2 regions of the Curtobacterium sp. LFS079 genome follow, and region 1 is predicted to be linked to the other one. Evidence: riboswitches for the same ligand, from Rfam matches in the RefSeq annotation. Region 1 holds a riboswitch; the other holds the start of a gene.
The links. A riboswitch is a leader RNA that binds a small molecule or an ion and turns the genes downstream of it on or off. The one in region 1 is predicted to bind cyclic di-AMP.
Positions count from the first base shown of each region.

Region 1 (10,062 bases):
GGCGAAGGTTCACGATCCAACTGTGGCACTCCCACACCATGAAGCACCAGCGTTGAATACTTCATCCAATCATGTACCGTTGCTTCATGATCGAAATCGCAGCCCTGCGCGCCCTCGTCGCGGTTGAACAGCACGGCTCGGTGATCGCCGCCGCGGACATCATGGGCTTCAGCCCATCCGCGGTGTCCCAGCAGATCAAGAAGCTCGAGAAGCAAAGCGGAGTGGCTGTCCTGGAACGCCACGGCCGCGGGGTGCTGCTCACGGACCGCGGCATGGCCTTGGCGGAGTACGGGCGCCGCATCCTCGGCGAACTGGAGGAACTGCAGTCCACGCTCCTGGCCGATCCGGCCAAACCCAGCGGCGTGCTGCGGCTCGTGGCGTTCTCCACCGCCTGCCGGGGCCTGGTGGGTCCGATGCTGGGAAAGCTCGGCGCCGCCTCGGCCGACGACGGCGACTCCGGGCTGGACATCCGCGTCCTGGCCGAGGACCCGCGCGAGGCGGTGCAGCGCGTGGCCTCCGGCGAAGCGGATCTCGGAGTGGTCCACAACTGGAACTCGGTGCCGCTGCTCATACCGGGGAACATGGTCCACGAAAAGCTGTGCACGGACACCGCCGACGTCCTGCTCAACTCCGCGCACCCTCTGGCGGGGCGCTCCGCCGTCGAGGCTTCAGACCTGCTGGGCGAATCCTGGATCAGCACGCCGGCGAACGCCATCTGCAACGAGGCGCTGCTGGCGATCTTCGCCGGCCTTGGCCAGGTACCGGACATCCGCATGTACGATCCTGATTTCTCCACCCACATCGCCATGGTCCAGCAGGGCGTGGCGGTGGCACTCGTCCCGCGGCTCGGCCGGCCGGAACTCCCCCGCTCAGTGGTGGCCCTGCCCGTGCAGAACCCTTCGCAGCAGCGGGAAGTGGGCATTGTCTACCGCAAGACCATGCGTTCGAGCCCCAGCATCCGTCATGTCGTGGGGCTGCTGCGCGAGGCGGCTGCGGAATTGGACGGGGCCCAACTGGACGGGGCTTAGCCGACAGGGGCTCGCCGACAGGGGCTCGCCGGGCTTGGATCCAGCCGGCGTCCAGCAAGCTCCCCGGGTTCGCGCAGTTCAGGCAGGGATCATCGGAAGATGCACTTTGCCGCCCGGGAACACGCCCGGTCTTTTCCCGCGCCCCCGCCCGCGCCGCGCGGCTCCCAGCGGACCCTGTTCTGCTGGGCGGCCGCCCTCCTGCTGATCGGCGATGCCCTCTTCTGGACCCTGTACGCCCAAGTGCAGACCACGTCGGGGCTCGTGCTCCTCGACGGCCCGGTCCACGACGCCCTCGTGGCAATCCGCGGCCCGTTCCTGACCGCATTGCTCGCTGCGGTGACCACCGTGACCGCGCCATTGTGGATGTCGGTGATCGGGGTGGTCTTCTGCGGGTTGTGGTGGCTCCGGAGCCGTGAAGTCTGGCGGCCTGCCCTCCTGCTGCTCGCGATGGGCTTCACGGTGGCCCTGTCCAGTGTGATCAAGGGGTGGGTGGCACGCCCGCGCCCGTCTTCCCGGGACTTCCTCATGGGTCCCGATGACGCGCTGTCCTTCCCGTCCGGGCACACCCTGGGCACGGCGGTGTTCCTGTTCGTCCTCGCCTATTTCCTGGCCTCGCGTTCGATCCGGCGTTCGACGGCGGTGCTCGCCCCGGCGGCCGCCCTTGCCGGGACGCTTCTGGTGGCCTTCAGCCGCGTCTACCTTGGCTACCACTGGATGAGCGACGTACTGGCGTCGATCGGGCTGGGACTGGCCGTGACCGCCGTCGTGGTGTTCGCGGACGCGGTCCGCCGCGGCCCGGACCGGGCTGCGCCAGACGCCTCGGGCGGGGCTATTTCGGCCGCGGCACGGCGAAGTGAGTGAGGCGGGCGTCCTGCCCGTCCAGCTCCGCCCACGGCTTCTCCAGTTCCATGACCGTCAAGGCGCTGGTGGGGTAATGACTGGCGGCATCCATGTACGCCTCATGGTCCGAATCCCGGGAAGCCAGGTGCATGGCAAGATCCTGGACGCCCGGCATGTGCGCGAAGACCATGAGCGTACTGACGGTGTCCGGCACGTGGTTGATGATGCTGAGCATCCGCGGCGCGGAGGCGGCGTAGAGGCCGCCCTCAAGCTTCGGCGTCGGGGCTTTCTCGCCGAGCTCGCTGCACACCCAGGTGCAGGTCTGGCGGGTCCGCAAGGCCGAGGAACACAGGATGAAGTCCGGGACCACCCCGTGCTTCAGGAGCCACTTGCCCGCCAAAGGAGCCTCCCGGTGCCCCCGCTCGGCCAGCGGCCGGTCGTGGTCCGGGACGCCCATGGGCCAGTCGGACTTGGCATGGCGCATGATCACCAAGCGCTTGATGTGGTGCTCGCTCATGCCCCCAACTTTAGCCGCGGAGGCACATGCTCGCGGGAAGGGTGAGACGCCGAAAGGCGGCACATCCCGATAGCGCCGTTGTTGCGTGAGGAACGAGCGCAGGCGCAGAGGGATCGTGCCGCCTTTCGGCGCGGCTGAGGATTAGATCGAGTATTCCGGAGCGGCCCAGACGATGACCTCGGGGTGCTCGTAGAAGCGGTAGCCCTGGCCGCGGACCGTGCGCACGGTGTTGGCGAGGCGGCCGAGCTTGGAGCGCAGGCGGCGGATGTGGACGTCGATGGTGCGCTCGTTCGGCACTTCCTCGGCGTTGCGCCACAGGCCCTCGAGGAGTTCGTCGCGGCCCACGGTGCGGGTGCCGTTCTCGACCAGGTAGTTCAGGAGTTCGAACTCCTTGAAGGTCAGGTTCAGGGATTCACCGTCGAGGTGCACTTCGCGGCGGGCGAGGTCGATCAGCACGCCGGAGGGGCGGGCTTCCTGCTGCGGCTGCGGACGGACGGCCTCTGCGCGCTGGCGGTTGCCGACGGTGGGGTCACCGAAGGTGGAGCGGACGACGTCGAGCGCGGAACCCGGGGCGCTGGCCGGAGCAACCGCGACGGCTGCGTAGCTCTCGGCGCCGGTCACGAGGGACTGGGCGTAGGCGCGGATCTCCTGGGCGAGCTTGGCAATGGAGGTGCCAGCGGCCGCGGCGGTGTCCTCGTCAATGCCCATGTAGAGCACGAAGCCGCGGGCGACGTTGTCGCCGGGGACGGGGCGGATCGCACGCTCGGAAGGCGCAAGGACCGGAGTGGGTGCAGTCAGGGGTGCCGCCTCGTTGGCCGGAACCGCCCGGAGCTGTCCGTAGGAGTTGGGGTTGTAGCCCTGGGGAACGTAGCCCGGGGCCTGGCCTGCACCGGCGGGGCCGGGCTGGACGTAGCCGGGGCGACCGCCCAGGCCGGGGCGCAGGCCGGCGTTGGATGCCGCCTTGTTGGCGTTTCGAACAGAGATGTGGACGTATCCGGATGCAACTGACATGGGAGTGCTTACCTCAATGTGAATGGCCGTCATCGCGGCTTCGAATGCTTATACGGTCCCCGCAATGAGTTGGGGAAAGGCGCCCGACGTTGGGCAAGGGACGAATGCCTGGATCTTCTTGGGGTCGGAAGTTAGGCGTACATTCGACAACAGCTCATCGCGATGCCAGCGGGTGCGCTGGTCCCGATTGCTGCGGCTGCAGGTGCTGTTGAGTTCTTGTTCACATTTGAAGTGTGCAACGTAATAAAGGGAACTTGCAAGTAACAAAGCGCAGATCCGTCCACATCCTGAGACGCGAAGGACTATTGTGCGCTAAATCACAATTTCAGAATGACCAAATGTGACCGACTTCGGTTCGTCACAATCCCATACCCAAGTGAAATAATCGAAGATCCTTCGCCTTGGAAGGCCATTTTGGAATCTTGGGGCAGAATCTCCCGGTCCGCCAGAATCTCAAGATATGAAACATCTCTTGTCCAATCGGGATTCCGCTCCTTCCGGAAAATTTTCTCTGAAACGTCTGCTAGGAGCCCCGGAGAAGACTGGCGGGTGTGACTGAAGGGTCTGGGGTGACTCCGGACTGCCGCCCGGAGCCACCGACCGAGGCCCCTCCAGCGTCCGCTTTTTCTGAAGTCAGTTGCTGGAGGACCCTGTGCCGGGCCCGGTGCCGGCTCCTGTGCCGTTCGATGTTCCCGTGACCAGTTGGATGGTCTCGGCCGTGTAGTTTCCGGATTCCTGCAGCGCAGCGATCCGCACGCTGTCGCCGCTTTGCACGTCCGAAATGCTCAGGGTGTTTCCCTGGTTCATCCCGCGTTGCATGCCCTGCGACACCACGAGGTCGCTGCCGAGGCTGTAGCTGCGGGTGAATCCGTCCCCGCTCTTGACCGTGATGGAATCGTTCGAAACCGCCGTCACCGTGCCGGACTGCGAAGCCATGTTCACGTATTTCCCGTTCCGCAGGATCACGTATTCGGAATGGACCGCAGCCGCCAGTCCACCGGCGCCCATGCCCAGTCCGTCCGGCGCAAAGCCGCCGCCGTTCATGCCCAAACCGCCCGGCCCGCCCTGGGCCGACATCCCGTTCTGCCCGGCCATGCCACCGGCGCCCTGGGTTCCGGCACCGGCTGCCGCCCCGTTGCCCGCTGCATAGACTCCGGCAGCGGTTGCTCCGGCAACGACGACGGCGACGCCTCCTGCGATGAGCCCCTTCTTCAGGGTCCACTTACCGGAGATACCCCCGCCCGGCGCGGTTGGCCCCGCGCTCCGGCCGGGCGCCACACCCCAGCCGGCGGACGGCTGCCCAGACGGCGCACCCCAGCCGGCCGGGGCTTGGGCCTGTGGCGTCGGGGTGCCCCAACCGGCCGAAGGTTCGGCCGCCGTCGGGAATTGCCCAGGCTGAACCGGCTGGAAGGCCTGCCGGTTTTCCGGCTCCCGGGCACCGGTGGCCGGTCCGTCGGGGGCGGGGGTTGCGGGAGGATCCTGTCGTTCCATGGTCTTCTCCGAATCTTTGGGATGGGATCGTTGTCCCACCCAGACTCAGCCGCATTGCTGTGCACGGGCTGTGTCGCACGGAAGCCGCTCCTGTGAGCACAGGCGAATCTTCGCTCCGTTCGGGGCCTTCGCTGGGCCCACGCCGCCTGGGTTCCCTGGCCGAAGCGGAGCGAGGTTAGGGAGGCGGTGGGGACTACGCTTAGGACTCACAGCCTGCTCACAGGAAGCGCAAAGCGGCAGCAAACGGCCAGATCGGAGGCTTGTCCCATGGCATCCTCGCACTCCTCCACCAACAACCTTCCGCAGCTCAGCCACCCGGACGGCTCCCCCATCCGCGCCCTGGTGGTTGACGACGAACCAAGCCTCGCGGAACTGATGAGCATGGGCCTGCGCATGGCCGGCTGGTCGGTCGAAGTAGCCGGAGACGGCCCGGCCGCGGTCAGGCTTGCCAAGGACTTCCGCCCGGACGTACTGGTGCTGGACGTCATGCTTCCAGGGTTCGACGGCGTGGAGCTGCTGGGCAGGATCCGCGCCTTTGCGCCGGAAGTTCCGGCGCTTTTCCTCACCGCCAAGGACGACGTCAAGGACCGCATCACGGGGCTGGCCGCAGGCGGGGACGACTACGTCACCAAGCCGTTCAGCATGGAGGAAGTCCTGCTGCGCCTGCACCGCCTGGTGCAGCGCTCGGGCGTGGCCGCCATGGACACCGCGGAGCTGGTGGTGGGCGACCTTACGCTGAACGTCGACACCCGCGAGGTGTCCCGCGCCGGGCAGGACATCGCGCTCACCGCCACCCAGTTCGAGCTCCTGCGCTACCTCATGGAGAACCCGCGGCGGGTCATCAGCAAGGCCCAGATCCTGGACCGCGTCTGGGACTACGACTTCGGCGGTCAGGCCAACATCGTGGAACTGTACATTTCCTACCTGCGCAAGAAGATCGACGCCGAGCACCCGCCGATGATCCACACCGTGCGCGGCGCGGGCTACGTCATCAAGCCCGCCGAATAGGGGCCGGCGTGTCCAAGCTTTCCGGAGCACCCCGGCAGCCCGGCCGGTATTGGCTGAACCCTGCCACCTGGCATCTGCGCACCCGGCTGATCCTCGTTTCCATGGCCCTCCTGGTGGCAATCTGCGGAGCCGTCGGGATCGTCAGTTACGCCTCCATGGACCTTTTCCTGACCCGGCAGCTGGACGAACAGCTGTCGCAGGCGGCGCACCGGGCAACCGAGTTCGGCAGGCCGCCGTCGGGAAACCCCAACCGGGGCCCCGACCCGCTGGACGCCCGCGGCCAGGGGGCCGGAACGCTCAATGCAAGGATCCTGGGATCAACGGTCAACAGCGCCGGATTCATCGACCCCGACGGGGTCCGGGCCGATCTCTCGGCCGCGGACAAGCAGGTCCTCCTGCAATTGCCCGGCAACGGCCTGCATGTGGACCGCACGCTGTCCAACGGAGATTACCGGCTGGTGGCGACGGAAACTCCCTACGGCGACACCATCGTCACCGGGCTGCCGCTGGGGGCGAAACAAGGTACCGAAGCCTCGCTGGTGTTGACCATGGTGCTGGTGTCCCTGGGCGGGTTGGGGCTGATCGGCCTCGCCGGGACCGTCATGATCCGGCGGACCATGCGCCCGCTGGAGCAGCTTTCCGAGGTGGCCACCAAGGTTTCGCGGCTTCCGCTCGACGCCGGCGAGGTGGCCTTGGCGGTGCGTGTCCCGAAAGCTGCTGCCCACCCCGGCACCGAAGTAGGCAGCGTGGGGCACGCCCTGAACCTCATGCTGGACAATGTCTCCAACGCACTTGAAGCCCGCCAGTTGAGCGAGACGAGGGTGCGCCAGTTCGTGGCCGACGCGTCCCACGAGCTCCGCACCCCGCTCACCGCGATCCGCGGCTACACCGAACTGCTGCGGATGACCGAGAACTTCAGCGAGGACGGCCGAAAATCCCTGGGCCGGGTGCAAAGCCAGTCCGAACGCATGACGGCGCTGGTGGAGGACCTCCTGCTGCTGGCCCGCCTGGACGAAGGAAAGCCGGTGACATTCGGCGACTTGGACCTCACCCAGCTGGTGGTCGAAACCGTCAGCGACGAGAAGGTCATGGCCCCGGGGCACGTGTGGCAGCTGGAGCTTCCGGACGAACCTCTGACGGTCCGCGGCGACGCCACCCAGCTCCACCAGGTCCTGGCCAACCTGCTTTCCAATGCCCGCAAGCACACTGCAGACGGAACCACTGTGACCACCGGGGTGATGCGTTCGGCCGACGGCACCGCGGTGATCACCGTGACCGACGACGGCGCCGGCATCCCGCCGGAGTTCCAGGACCGGATCTTCTCCCGCTTTGCCCGGGCCGACACCGCCCGGACCGGCACCGAAGGCAGCTCGGGCCTTGGCCTGTCGATCGTCGAATCGATCGTGCGTGCGCACGGGGGTTCGGTGGAGGTCAGCTCCCGTCCGGGCCGCACCGAATTCGCCGTGCGGCTGCCGCTTCCCTGACACGCGCCTGAACCCACGACGCCGGAGCGCGCCTGCGCAAGGCGACTCACCGCCGTCGTGATCTCCGTTACCTAAATGTGACTTTCGCGCGACGGTCCTGTACCGTCGAAAGGGTGCGCCGGATAGTTCAGGCCACCACCGGGCAGTCGCCGAGCTCTGCCGCTCCCCGGTGCCCCAACATTCCGGGCAGAGACGGGGGACCCAGAGTCTCCGGACCGCCAACCGTTCATGGCAGGTCCTTGGGGTGAAGCCGCAGAACCAGAATCTCCGCTGGTGTGCGGCCGGATGACCTCATCCGAACCCGACAGCTAACTCCGCAGGCGTTGAGAGGTATACCCATGTCTCCTGCCAAGGATCAGTCGCGCCTGCATGGGCGCCGCCGGGCGGACGCTTCCGCTCCGCGCACCGTTCTGAAGAAAGCTGCCGCCCTGCGCAGCACCAGCCAGCGCCTCGCCGTCACGGCCGGCGTGTTGGCCTTGGTCGTGGGCGCCGGTGCCGCCGGACAGGCCGCCAACCAGACCTTCGATGCCAGCCGGGCTTCCGAGTCCGCGCCGCAGGCGAGCGCCGCCGCAACGGCGTCGGCAACTCCCAGTGCCACGCCTTCGGACGCGCTGAAGGCGGCCGCAAAGCCCGCGGCCGGGAAGCCTGCCGCCCCGAAGGCCGCGCCAAAGCCTGCACCGGTAAAGGTCGCCGCCGCCCCCAAGCCCGCCGCTCCCGCGAAACCCGCACCCGTGAACGACCCCGCGGCTGCGCAGGCCTACGCCGCGAGCCTGCTCTCCTCCTTCGGCTGGGGCCCGGGCGAGATGGATTCGCTGCGGATCCTGTGGACCAGGGAGTCGAACTGGACCACCACGGCCACCAACGTCTCCAGCGGCGCATATGGAATCGTGCAGTCCCTGCCCGGCACCAAGATGGCCACTGAGGGCGCGGACTGGCAGACCAACTTCAGGACCCAGATCCGATGGGGCCTGAAGTACATCCAGGAACGCTACGGATCGCCGTCGGCAGCGCTTGCCTTCCACTACGCCAACAACTGGTACTAAGCCGGCACGCCCGGCCACAATGGCACCGCAGAGCGGCCCGTCCCTTCATAGGGACGGGCCGCTCTTGCATCCCCGCCACTTCCACAGGCGCAACACAGCCGGGACCTAAAGCACGCAAATCCCGCGCCGTCACTGTGGATCCATGGCACTCACAGACTCAACTCCCGCAAGCGCAGACTGCGCGGTCCCGCCACAGGGAACCCGCCGCAGCACCTTCCGGCACGCTCCCGCCGATTCCCGCCCCGGCACGGCAACCCTGCTCCGCCACGCTCCCGTGGACACCCGTTCCGGGACCGCCGTCCTCGACGTCACCATCCCCGTCTTCAACGAGGAGCGCGACCTCGAAGAGTGCGTACGCAGACTCCACGGCCACCTCCGGGCAAGCTTCCCGCATCCTTTCCGGATCACCATCGCGGACAACGCCAGCACGGACGCCACGCTGAAAATCGCCGAGCGCCTGGGCCGGGAACTGCCCGAAGTGCTCGCGGTCCACCTCGGCGAGAAGGGCCGAGGCAACGCCCTGCGGAAAGTCTGGCTGGCCTCCCCGGCACCCGTGCTTGCCTACATGGACGTGGACCTCTCCACGGACCTCGCCGCCCTGGCACCGCTGCTGGCGCCGCTGATTTCGGGACATTCGGACCTGGCGATCGGAACCCGGCTGACCCGCAGTTCCCGGGTAGTCCGCGGGCCCAAACGGGAATTCATCTCCCGCAGCTACAACCTGATCCTGCAGTCCCTCATGGGTGCCCGGTTCAGCGACGCCCAATGCGGCTTCAAAGCCATCCGGGCCGACGTGGCGCAGCGGATCCTCCCGCACACCCTGGACAAGGAGTGGTTCTTCGACACCGAACTGCTGGTCCTGGCCGAACGCTGCGGGCTGCGCGTCCACGAGGTGCCCGTCGACTGGATCGACGATCCCGATTCCAGCGTGGACGTGGTCCGCACAGCCTTGGCCGACCTCCGCGGAATGGCCCGGCTGAGCCGCGACCTGCTCAGCGGCCGCATCCCGGTTCCCGAGCTCCGCGCAGCCCTCGCTCGCGGTCCGTTGCCCGCCGCCGACCGCGCGGCCGAGAAGAACCCGCGCAACAGGCTCTTCGGCCAGCTGGTGCGTTTCGGCGCGATCGGCGCCGCGTCCACCCTGGCTTACCTGTTCCTCTTCCTGTTCTGCCGTGGCTTTATGGACCCGCAGCTGGCCAACTTCCTGGCATTGCTGGTGACAGCCATCGCCAACACCGGCGCCAACCGCCGCTTCACGTTCGGCATCCAGGGCGGCGGCGCCATGCGGCACCATTTCGAGGGACTCCTGGTGTTCGGCATCGGCCTTGGGCTGACCTCCGGTGCCCTCGCCCTGGTGCATAACGGTACGACGGCGCCCGAACGTTGGGTGGAAGTCGTCACCGTCGTGGGGGGGAACCTCGCCGCCACGGTCCTGCGCTTCCTGCTGTTCCGGCTGTGGGTGTTCCGGCCGCGGCCGGCGCCCCCGGCCGGAGAGACTACAGATTCCCGTCCCGTCGAAGCAGAAACGGCAGCCCGATGACCTCCACCATGACGCCCGCTACCCCGGCCTCGCCCGCCACCCCGGCGGCCGTCACCCGCGAGCAGGAACACCCGAGCAGAACCGGCTGGTCCCGGCTCGCCTT
Region 1 covers NZ_JBFPFO010000021.1:3,928-13,989, reverse strand. The annotation lists gene ACNQPB_RS19700 (EamA family transporter) at 1-13, opposite strand, end outside; gene ACNQPB_RS19695 (LysR family transcriptional regulator) at 87-1,028, shown strand; gene ACNQPB_RS19690 (phosphatase PAP2 family protein) at 1,128-1,889, shown strand; gene ACNQPB_RS19685 (SixA phosphatase family protein) at 1,858-2,385, opposite strand; gene ACNQPB_RS19680 (winged helix-turn-helix domain-containing protein) at 2,527-3,396, opposite strand; gene ACNQPB_RS19675 (hypothetical protein) at 4,030-4,887, opposite strand; gene ACNQPB_RS19670 (response regulator transcription factor) at 5,155-5,895, shown strand; gene ACNQPB_RS19665 (sensor histidine kinase) at 5,904-7,379, shown strand; cyclic di-AMP (ydaO/yuaA leader) riboswitch at 7,540-7,714, shown strand; gene ACNQPB_RS19660 (aggregation-promoting factor C-terminal-like domain-containing protein) at 7,718-8,422, shown strand; gene ACNQPB_RS19655 (bifunctional glycosyltransferase family 2/GtrA family protein) at 8,565-9,959, shown strand; gene ACNQPB_RS19650 (ArnT family glycosyltransferase) at 9,956-10,062, shown strand, end outside.

Region 2 (10,062 bases), on a different contig from region 1:
ATTCGATGGATAAAAATCTACGTCGTCAACGGCCAATCGCCAAGTGATTGCCGACTCTCTCTGCAGCCGGGTGTGTCAGGCCCGGGACGCCGCACCGCTCAGCAGCCGCTCGCTTCCCGCGTAGACGTTCAGGCTGGTGCGGCGGCTGAAACCGACGAGGGTCACACCGGTTTCTTCGGCAAGCTGCACTGCCAGGCTGGAGGGAGCACTGACCGCGGCCAGCATCGGAATTCCGGCCAGGGCGGCTTTCTGCACCAGTTCGAAGGAGGCGCGTCCGGAAACCTGCAGCACCGTACCCGACAAGGGGAGCTTGCCTTCGCGCAGCGCCCAGCCCACCACCTTGTCGACGGCGTTGTGCCGGCCCACGTCCTCGCGCAGGCACAGCAGTTCCGCGGCTCCGTCCTCGTCGATCCGGAACAGCCCTGCCGCGTGCACGCCGCCGGTCTTGTCGAACACCGCCTGGGCTTCGCGGAGCCGGTCAGGCAGGGCGGCGACCGTTTCCACCGGAACCCGGAGGCCGTCGTCGGCGGTGTTATGTCGCAGGGTCTTGCGCACGGCCTCGATCGAATCGGTGCCGCAGATACCGCAGGAACTCGAGGTGTAGACATTGCGTCCGGTGTCCGGCAGGACGACGTCGGGCCGGAGCTGGGCTTCCACCACATTGAAGGTCTGCACGCCGTCCTCGTCTTCGCCGGCGCAGAAGCGCAGGGAGACCAGTTGCGCCGGATCCCAGATCACGCCTTCGGACACCAGGAAGCCGGCAACAAGGTCGAAGTCGTCGCCGGGAGTGCGCATGGTGACGGAGAAGGACATCCGGCCCAGGCGGATCTCCAGGGGCTCCTCGACGGCGAGCACGTCCTCCCGGTACCGGACCGGATGCTCGGCGGCCTGGGGGGAGCCGTCCAGCACGAACTTATGGACCTTGCGGCGCTGGGTCATGCGTCCCATTCAGCTGCCCTCCGGGGTTGAAACATGGTTCACGAAGCGCACCACCATGGCCTTGAAGCCGGGCGTGTTCGATTCCCGGGCCACCAGTTCGCGGTGCACCAGGGCATTGGCTTCCGGGAAGTACGCTGCAGCGCTCCCGCGGGCCGTGGGGTAGGCGATCAGGCGGAACTTGTCAGCGCGGCGCTCACTGCCGGCAAAGGTGGAGATCACGTCCACCATGTCACGGTCCTTGAAGCCAAGCCGGCCAAGGTCTTCCGGATGCACCAGAATCACCCGACGGCCGTCGGACACCCCGCGGTAACGGTCGTCCAAGCCGTAGAAGGTGGTGTTGTACTGGTCGTGGCTGCGCATGGTCTGCAGGATCAGATGGCCTTCCGGAGCCTCAAGGTACTCCAGCGGGCTCACGGTGAATCGGCCCTTGCCGATATCCGTGGCGAAGGTCCGCGTGTCCCGCGGCGGGTTGGGCAGCACGAAGCCGTTCTTGTTCCGGACGCGGGCGTTGAAATCCTCGAAGCCCGGAATGGTACGCGAGATGTGGTCGCGGATGACGCCGTAGTCCTCGGCCATGGCCCGCCAGTCCACCGGGTGGTCGTCGCCCAGGACGGCCTGGGCCATCCGGGCTACGATCACCGGTTCGCTCAGCAGGTGCCCGGACACCGGCTCCAGGCGGCCCTGGGTCTTGTGGATGACGGACATCGAGTCTTCAACGGACAGGAACTGGCGGCCGCCCGGGTGCTTGTCATCGGTGTCGGTGCGGCCGAGCGTGGGCAGGATCAGGGATGTCTTGCCGTGGACGACGTGCCCGCGGTTGGGCTTGGTGGAAATGTGCACGGTCAGGCCGGCCTTCCGCAGCCCCGCTTCCAAGGCTTCAGTGTCCGAGCCCGCGGCGGCAAAGTTGCCGCCCATCGAGACGAAGACGTCGATGTCGCCGTTTTCCAGGGCGTGTTGGGTTTCCACGGAGTCGTAGCCGTGCTCGCGGGGCATGGTGAAGCCGAACTCCTGGTCCAGGGCGAGGAGGAACGCCTCCGTCGGCTTTTCCCAGATACCCATGGTGCGGTCGCCCTGCACGTTCGAGTGTCCGCGGACCGGGCAGGCACCGGCGCCCGTCTTGCCGAAGTTGCCCTGCAGCAGGAGCAGGTTGATGATCTCCCGCAGCGTGTCCACGGAATGCGGCTGCTGAGTCAGCCCCAGCGCCCAGCAGATGATCGTTGCCTTGGAAGATGCCAGCATGCCGGCGATCTTGGTGATTTCCCTACGGTCAAGTCCGGTTGCCTTCTCCGTGACTTCCCAATCCAGGGTGGAACGGGCCTCGGCGTAGGCTTCGAATCCGACCGTCTGTGCCTCGATGAACGCCCGGTCCACCACGGTGCCAGGATTGCGCTTCTCTTCTTCCAGCAGCAGGTGGCCCAGCGCCTGGAACAACGCGAGGTCACCGCCCACCTTGATCTGCAGGAACTCGTCCGCAATGGTCGTTCCGCCGCCGATGACGCCGTTGAGCGTCTGGGGGTCCTTGAAGTTGAGCAGGCCGGCCTCGGGCAGCGGGTTCACGGCCACCACCTTGCCTCCGTTGCCCTTGCATTCCTTCAGCGCGGACAGCATGCGCGGGTGGTTGGTGCCCGGGTTCTGCCCGACGACGAACACCAGCTGCGCCTCGTGGATGTCCTCCAGGGAGACGGTGCCCTTGCCGATACCTATGGTCGGGTTCAGGGCCGAGCCCGAGGACTCGTGGCACATGTTCGAGCAGTCCGGCAGGTTGTTCGTGCCCAGCGAGCGGGCGAACAACTGGTACATGAACGCGGTCTCGTTCGCCGTCCGGCCCGAGGTGTAGAACACGCAGCGATCCGGCGTCGACGCTGCTATGTGTTCGGCGATCAGGGCAAAGGCGTCGCCCCAGCTGATCCGCGAGTAGTGTGTGTCCCCTGGACGCAGGACCACGGGTTCGGTGATGCGTCCCTGGCTGCCAAGCCAGTACTCGGTCTTGTCGTCCAGTTCAGCCAGCGAATGCGCGGCCCAGAATTCCGGGGTGACGGTGCGGGTGGTGCTTTCCTCGGCGATGGCCTTGGCGCCGTTTTCACAGAACTCGGCCGGGCTGCGCCGTCCGGTGATGGACTCGGGCCATGCACAGCCCGGGCAGTCGAAACCGTCACGTTGGTTGACCCGCAGCATGGAACGCACAGTCCGGCTGACACCGGCCTGCGCGAGCCCCCGCTCCAAGGCCACCGTTACAGCTTTGACGCCAGCTGCGGAGCGCTTGGGCTCGTGGATCTGGAGGTCATCTTCGTTGATGTCCTGTTGGGGCGCGTGCCTGTTCATAGGACCATCATGGCAAGCACGCAGATGTGATGCCACTGATGCCCGACATCCGGGCAGGACGGCGGATCCGGGTATCGCGGGCCGGTTCAGGCATCCAGTGCGCTCCAGTCCACCGGGCCGGACGGGGCCTTCCGCGCCGGCTTCGCGGTTTTCCGCGGCTTCTCTTCCGGGTTCGGCGCGGGAAGCGGCGGCCCCCACGGCAAGGGGAAGGCCGGCACAGGGGCCCCGAGCTGCACGCCGTGCGGGGGGACCACCATGACGCCGTCAGCGCCCGCCAGGCCGCGCATCATCCCGGAGCCCGCATGCTGGGCCGGGGATGCCAGGCCATAGACGAACTTGAACGGGATCAGCCGGGTGCGGCCCGGCTGGGCGTCGAGCGTGGCGCCGCAGGGGACTTCGCCCACCTCGCCAAGGCTTTCGTGGCCCAGGGCCGCCAGCAACGGCGCCCCCACGGTGAACAGCACCATCATTGCCGCCAGTGGATTGCCCGGCAGACCCAGCACGAAGCGGCCGTCCGGCAGTTCGGCCAGCACGGCCGGGTGCCCCGGCCGCATCGCGATGCCGTCAATCAGCAGCCGCCCGCCCAGTTCCGCGACGGCCTTGCGCAGGTGGTCCGTACCCGAGCGCCCGGTTCCGCCGGTGGTAATGACGACGTCGGCCGGCGCGGTTTCCGGAGTCGACTCACCTTCCCGGAACGCTTCGAGCCATTCGTCGTAGGAGTCGCCGGCCCTCAGCTCGCCGCCTCGGATCCCGCCCAGGAGTTCGACGACGGCGCCCAGCTGCGGGCCGAAGGTGTCACGGACCTGTCCGGGCGCGGGGACTCCTTCTGTGACGACCTCCGAGCCGGTGAACAGGAACTTGACCAGCGGTTTGCCGAGCACTGTGAGTTCGTCGCATCCGGCCAGCGCGGCTACAGCGAGGTGCGCCGGGTTGAGCACGGTTCCGGCCTTGATGAGGATCTCCCCGGCAGCGGCTTCTTCGCCGGCACGGCGGATGTGCTGCCCGTTGCGGGGCTCCCCCGGCTTGGCGCCTCCGCCCAGCGCCAGGACCGGCAGGCCGTCGTCGTCGGTGGCAATCACGCCGCTTTCGCTGCGCAATACGGCTTTGGCCCCGGGCGGGATCAGGCCGCCGGTGACGATGGGGCTTGCCTGGTGGGGTGCAAGGCGATGGCCGGGCTCGGCGAGGATCCACGGACCGCTCCCGTTGACCGCCCAGCCGTCCATGGCCGACGAGGCGTAATGCGGCAGGTCCTGCAGTGCGCGGACATCCCCGGCAAGGGTGCGGCCCAGCGCTTCAGCCAAAGGGACGGGCCCGGCGGGGATGGGAGCCGCGCAGTCGAAGGCGAGTTGCCTTGCTTCGTCCCAAAGATGATCCAGGTGGCCGTGATCGTGTGGGGCCTCCGCATCCGTCATCCGGCGTCGGATTCCGCAGTGCCCGATTCCCCAGTGCCGGATTCCGCAGCATAGTCCTTGGAGAGCTTGCGGGCCAGGGCCATCGCGGCGTCCATGGACGTCTTCTGGTCCGCCTGGCCGGAACCGGCGGCGAGGCCGGCGGCCAGGCCCGCCACGAAGGTGGTCAGCGGGGCGGCCGGGCGCACCACCGAGTGGGCGGCGACGCCGGCGAGGGACAGCACGGCGTCGATGTCGACCTGGGTGTCTTCGAGTTCAAAGGCCTGCAGCAGGGACCTGCACCATTCTTCGAGGGTTTCTTCCTGGCTCTTCACGATGCGCCTCCACGTCCGGTGCAACTGGTGTCACGACGGGCCGCCGTGCACGCCGAGCGCAGCGGCATCGTCCCAGGTATCCACGTCGTCGGCGGCGTGTTCGGGAACGGCTGCGGTCAGCAAATCAAGACTAGCAAGCAGGCTGAACACCGGGGCGTTCGTTAAGGTCCCCTCAGCGGCCCGCGTGGCGACGGACCGTCGCAGGGCGGCCGTGGCGTACACAGCCAGGAGGGGCTGTTGCCTGCCGTCGGAGGAAACTCCCAGCACGCCGTCGGCCCCGGGACGCTCCGCCAGGGTGGCCAGGAGCGCAGGCACGGCAGTCGCTGCGTGGGGCATGTCGCAGGCCAGCACCAGGACCCAGGGAGCCTGCGGCCTTCCGCTTTTCCCGAGTTCGCCCAGCCCCGCGGCTATCGCCGCGGCGGGCCCGGCGAAGGGCGGATCTTCCCGGACGGTCAGCGCCCCCGGCGGCAGCTTTTCCGGACGGGGCCCGACGACGACCAGCGAACCGGCGCCCAGCGCTGCGGCCATTGCCCGCTCAAGGAGCGTGGCGCCGTCGTACAGCAGCCCGGACTTGGGCACGCCGCCAAGGCGGGAGGACCTGCCTCCCGCGAGGATCACCGCGTCGAATTCCACCCGCCCAGACTACCTGCCACGCCGGCCGCCGATCGTGCCGGGCGGGGCGCGCCAGGAGGTCAGGCCGCCGATTCAGGCAACAGGAAGGGGTCCCAGGCAGGAGCAGGCTTCTCGAGCTCCTTGATCTGCCAGATGGTCCCGGTGGGGGCCGCCGGAGTGAAACGCAGCTTCCAGCCCATCTCGGCCGGAGTGTGGTCACTCTTGTCGTTGTTGCAGCGCAGGCACGCCGCCACCAGGTTTTCCCAGGAATCCGCGCCGCCCCTGGATTTGGGGAGGACGTGGTCAATGGTGTGGGCTGCTTTGCCGCAATAGGCGCACCGGTGCGCATCCCGCCGCAGCACGCCACGGCGGGTGACAGCGGTGATCCGGTTGTATCTCGGCCGGATGTAGCGGTTAAGGAGGATCACGGACGGTCGGCCCAGGATCTCCCGCGGCCCGACGACAGGCTCGTCGCCTTCGGCCACTACGCTAGCTTTTCCGGTGAGCACAAGGACCAGCGCCCGGCGGAAGGTAACTACCGCCAGCGGTTCATATCCAGCATTCAGAACGAGTGTGCGCATGCACGTACCTCTTCACGGCCGCACCCGTCAGGGGCGCGAGGGCCGGCTGCCCTCTGCTTGTACGGGCTGTGGATCGACACCTCAAGAGTAAACATGCAATGGCCGGAACAACGAATCCGCGCGCCCGTTCACGGGAGGTGTCGGGCAATGTTCATGTGCCGGCCATGTGGGGAACGGCCGGTTCCCCTTGGCGCTTAACCCCAAAACCCCCGCCGGCGGGGCGGCCAGCAGGGGTTTTGGGTGAAGCGTCCTAGTGGTAGCGGAACCAGGCGTTACCGGGCGTGACGCCGCTCAAGTCGCCGGGGTTGTTCCTGTCGATCGACCGTGCCAGTGTGCCGTTGAAGTACACCTGCGGCATGGTCCGGATCTGCTGAGTGGGGTAACTGTCCGGGATCTGGATCGCCAAGGCCCCGGAAGCATTTTCGCTCTTGTCGAAGACGGGATCGTGGATTTGCGCATCCAGGAGGTCGGAGTAGGAGTTGCCGAAGGACAAATGCAGGCCCCCGTCGTCCGTCAGCTTCTGATCGGAGTAGCGTCCGGCAACGATCAGCTTGGGACGGAAGTGGCGGATCACACCGGTGGCGTTCTCATGATTGATGCCGCAGGAGGACAGGACTCCCCCGCCCGACCCCTGCGTCCACGTGTGGATGTCTTCGGTGTAGATGTTCTCCGTGTTCCAGAAAGTCACCATTCCGGAAACCCCGTGATGGGCGTACACGCGCTTCACTACGGCATTGCGGGAGTTGTTGAAGCCCAGCGCGGAAGCCCCCACGCGTTCGCCCGTTGCCTCATCCCTGTTGTCGAACTCCACATCCTGGACCAGCATGTTGTCGCAGTGGTTCTGGCCGAGACTGAAAGTCTCACCCGGAGGGTAGTTGCCGTAGCCCCGGTTCGCCCCGTGGAACTTGATCCGCTGGAACGTCGCGTTCGGCGTGTTGGCGATGCCAAAGCCGTTGTAATGGTGTCCCTGCTCCGTGCCGATGAGCGTGAAGTCCTGGAACACCGGCGACTGGTCGCCGTTATCCATGAACCACATGTAGATCGGATTGGTCCCGCTGGACGGCTCAACATAGGCCTGGGTGGACGAATTGGGAACCATCCGGAAACGGGTCACCCCGATGCCGGACCCGGCGATTCCCTTCAAACCGGTGGGAAGACGGATTCCGTCATGCCAGCCGTTGGGGCTCTTGAAGTCGGACCACGTGAATTCCCCTGCCGGGAACGTGATGATCTTTCCGTAGGGCACCTTGTTGAAAACGCTCTGGAGATCATCACCGGGCGTAAAGAGATCTTCGTAACGGACGTACTCGGGACCGGAAGGACGGGTCACTCCTCCAGTATCCGTGGTCGGGGCCGTGGGGTCCGGGGTGGGAGCGGTGGGGTCCGGGGTGGGAGCGGTGGGGTCCGGGGTGGGAGTGGTGGGGTCCGTGTTCCGGCCGTAGACTCCCCAGGCATTACCCCCCGGGTCCTTCGCGGCACCGGTCAGGCCGAAGGTCGCTACAGCTCCTGCCCCTGCGAGGAAGAGGCGGCGGTCCAACGGTTTGGTTTTCAATTGCTGCTTGGCTTTCAGATGCTTCGGGGTCTTCAAATGCTTCGGGTGATTCATGATTTGTTCCTTGTGGGATTAGACGAGGACGAGCCCTGATCCGGGGGACCATCGCGTCCTGACGGAATTTCTTCTTTTGGCGGTTGCCCTATGCCGGGACAGCGGGCACTGGGCCCGTTTGGCGATGTCCTGGGTGCTCCGCATACGCAGACGGCAGGCGCCCCATGGGTGTTGCAGGCAGAATCCGACTTCGTCGCAGGGGCCCACTTGGGTGGGCGAAGCTCGAGTGGATTCGCGGCATGTTTGCGCGCTGAATCGACGGACGGCCAAGGATCTGCGATCCAGTGAGGCCCGATCGGGAAGGTTCAAGTAGCGCGGCGACATCGCCATGCGGGGGACGGCCGCGGGCCGGCCCGCTCAACGCATGGGCCATGGTTTTTCCCTAGTCAACGAATGCCAGGGTGTTTTCAGGAAAAAAGGAGAGGGGACCGGGGCGGCGGTATGCCGGCCCCAATCCCCCTCATCCGGTCGCAGGCGCTCTCAGGCGCCGTCGCAACCGGATTTCAATTCAATTTTTTGACTAGCCGCCGACGCGGATGAAGACCGGGCCGGAGCCGACGTATGCGCTGTAGAGGGCGGTAGTTCCACCGTTCCAGCCGCCGTGCACAGCCATGCCGTTGCCGACGTACACGGCGATGTGGGCCATGCCCATGCCGCCGTTCTGGTAGTAGATCAGGTCGCCGGGCTGGGCCTCGGCGGCGCTGACGGTGCGGCCGAGGGACAGGTAGTCGGCCGGCCAGCCGTGGAAGTGGATGCCGACGGCGGCCAGGGCGTTGCTGGCCAGGGCGGTGCAGTCCTGTGCGACGCCGAGCTGGGCGTAGGCGGCAGCTGCGATCGCGGCACCCTGGCCGCTGGCAGCCTTGGTGGACGGCGCCTGGGTGGAGACGGAAAGCTGGGCAACAGGAGTGTTGTCGGCCGGAGCCGATTCCTGGACCTCGACGGGGGCTTCCTCGACAACCGGGGCCGCAACAGTCTTGACGGCGGGGCGCTCGAACTTGATGGCAACGCTGGAGCCGGCGGAGATGCTTGCCTGCGCGACGGTCTGGACTTCCAGGGTGGAAGCGGCGCTGGATTCGCGGGCAACGTTGGTTTCGGCAGCGTTTGCGGCGACTCCGCTGGTCAGGACCAGGCCGGAAGCGGCGGCGATAACGGCTGCCTGGCGGCCCATGCCGCCTGCGTTGCTGCCAACGGTCTTGGCGAGGACAGCAAGCGATGCAGTCTTGGGGGCTGCGGCACGGTGGCGCGCAGCAATAGTGCGTGAAGACACGTAGAGGCCTCTCCCTATGCCCGCGAGGTAAGCTGTCGGATTCGGATGGGAGTCATCCGGCCGCAGAGCTGTTCCATATGGAAAGATCTGCGACTTAACCCCAAGGCCACCGTGATGATGACCGGAAGTGGGTCCCCCGCCTCTGCCAGACGATGTTTTGCGAACGGATCCTTGAGCAGCGGCAGAGCTAGGCAATCCACTCAAGTGCATCAACTCTCTAGAAGTTGATGCGGTTTAGACGGTACAGCAATTCGGATCGAATGTCACATTCAGGTCACGGCACGTGACAATCATGCGAGAGATCTCCATCAGATCGGGCTACAGCCAGCCCAGCGGTTCGACGACTTGGCCGTTGACCATGACCTCGAAATGCAGGTGGCAGCCGGTGGAGGCGCCGGTGGTGCCGCTCAGGGCAACCACATCGCCCCGGTTGACCGTTTGGCCGACCGTGACGTTGAAGGAGGACAGATGGTTGTAGGTGGTTTCCAGGCCGTTGCCGTGGTCGATCACGACCCGGTTGCCACCGCCATAGGGGTGCCAGCCGGCGAAGGTGACCTTGCCGGAAGCCGCCGCGTAGACGTCGGTGCCACACTGGGCCGCGAAGTCGCGGCCGCGGTGGAATTCGCCGTACCCACCCGTGAACGGATCAATCCGGTAGCCGAAGGGCGAGACGGAAACCATGCTCGCCAGCGGCGCGCCCAGCGTGCCCTTGGAAGATTCCGCTTGGACGGAGCCAGCCGACTGCGCGCTCAGCAACTGGCGAAGCCTGGCGTCCGGGTCGGCCTTGGTGGATACCGCCATGCGGCTGAAGTCGACCTTCGCGCTGGCTGAGACGGAGATCTCGGGCTGGGAGCCCATCGCAGACGCCGAGGAGCCGGCCTCGGAGGCGGCGGTCATCGCACCGCTTCCGGGGAAGGCGACGGTCATAAGGAGACCGGTGGCAGCAAGTGCAACGCCGGCTTTCTGACCCACGCCGCTCGTGGCTGCAAAGTCAGCCACCTGCTGCAGGGGA
Region 2 covers NZ_JBFPFO010000010.1:82,643-92,704, forward strand. The annotation lists gene fdhD (formate dehydrogenase accessory sulfurtransferase FdhD) at 76-948, opposite strand; gene ACNQPB_RS15615 (FdhF/YdeP family oxidoreductase) at 949-3,261, opposite strand; gene ACNQPB_RS15620 (molybdopterin molybdotransferase MoeA) at 3,348-4,673, opposite strand; gene ACNQPB_RS15625 (DUF6457 domain-containing protein) at 4,670-4,984, opposite strand; gene mobA (molybdenum cofactor guanylyltransferase) at 5,015-5,617, opposite strand; gene ACNQPB_RS15635 (HNH endonuclease) at 5,677-6,177, opposite strand; gene ACNQPB_RS15640 (hypothetical protein) at 6,428-7,783, opposite strand; gene ACNQPB_RS15645 (NlpC/P60 family protein) at 8,304-9,050, opposite strand; cyclic di-AMP (ydaO/yuaA leader) riboswitch at 9,054-9,222, opposite strand; gene ACNQPB_RS15650 (M23 family metallopeptidase) at 9,369-10,062, opposite strand, start outside.
Region 2: it holds a riboswitch for cyclic di-AMP, as region 1 does, so the genes downstream of both, ACNQPB_RS15645 (NlpC/P60 family protein) here and ACNQPB_RS19660 (aggregation-promoting factor C-terminal-like domain-containing protein) in region 1, are expected to answer to the same signal.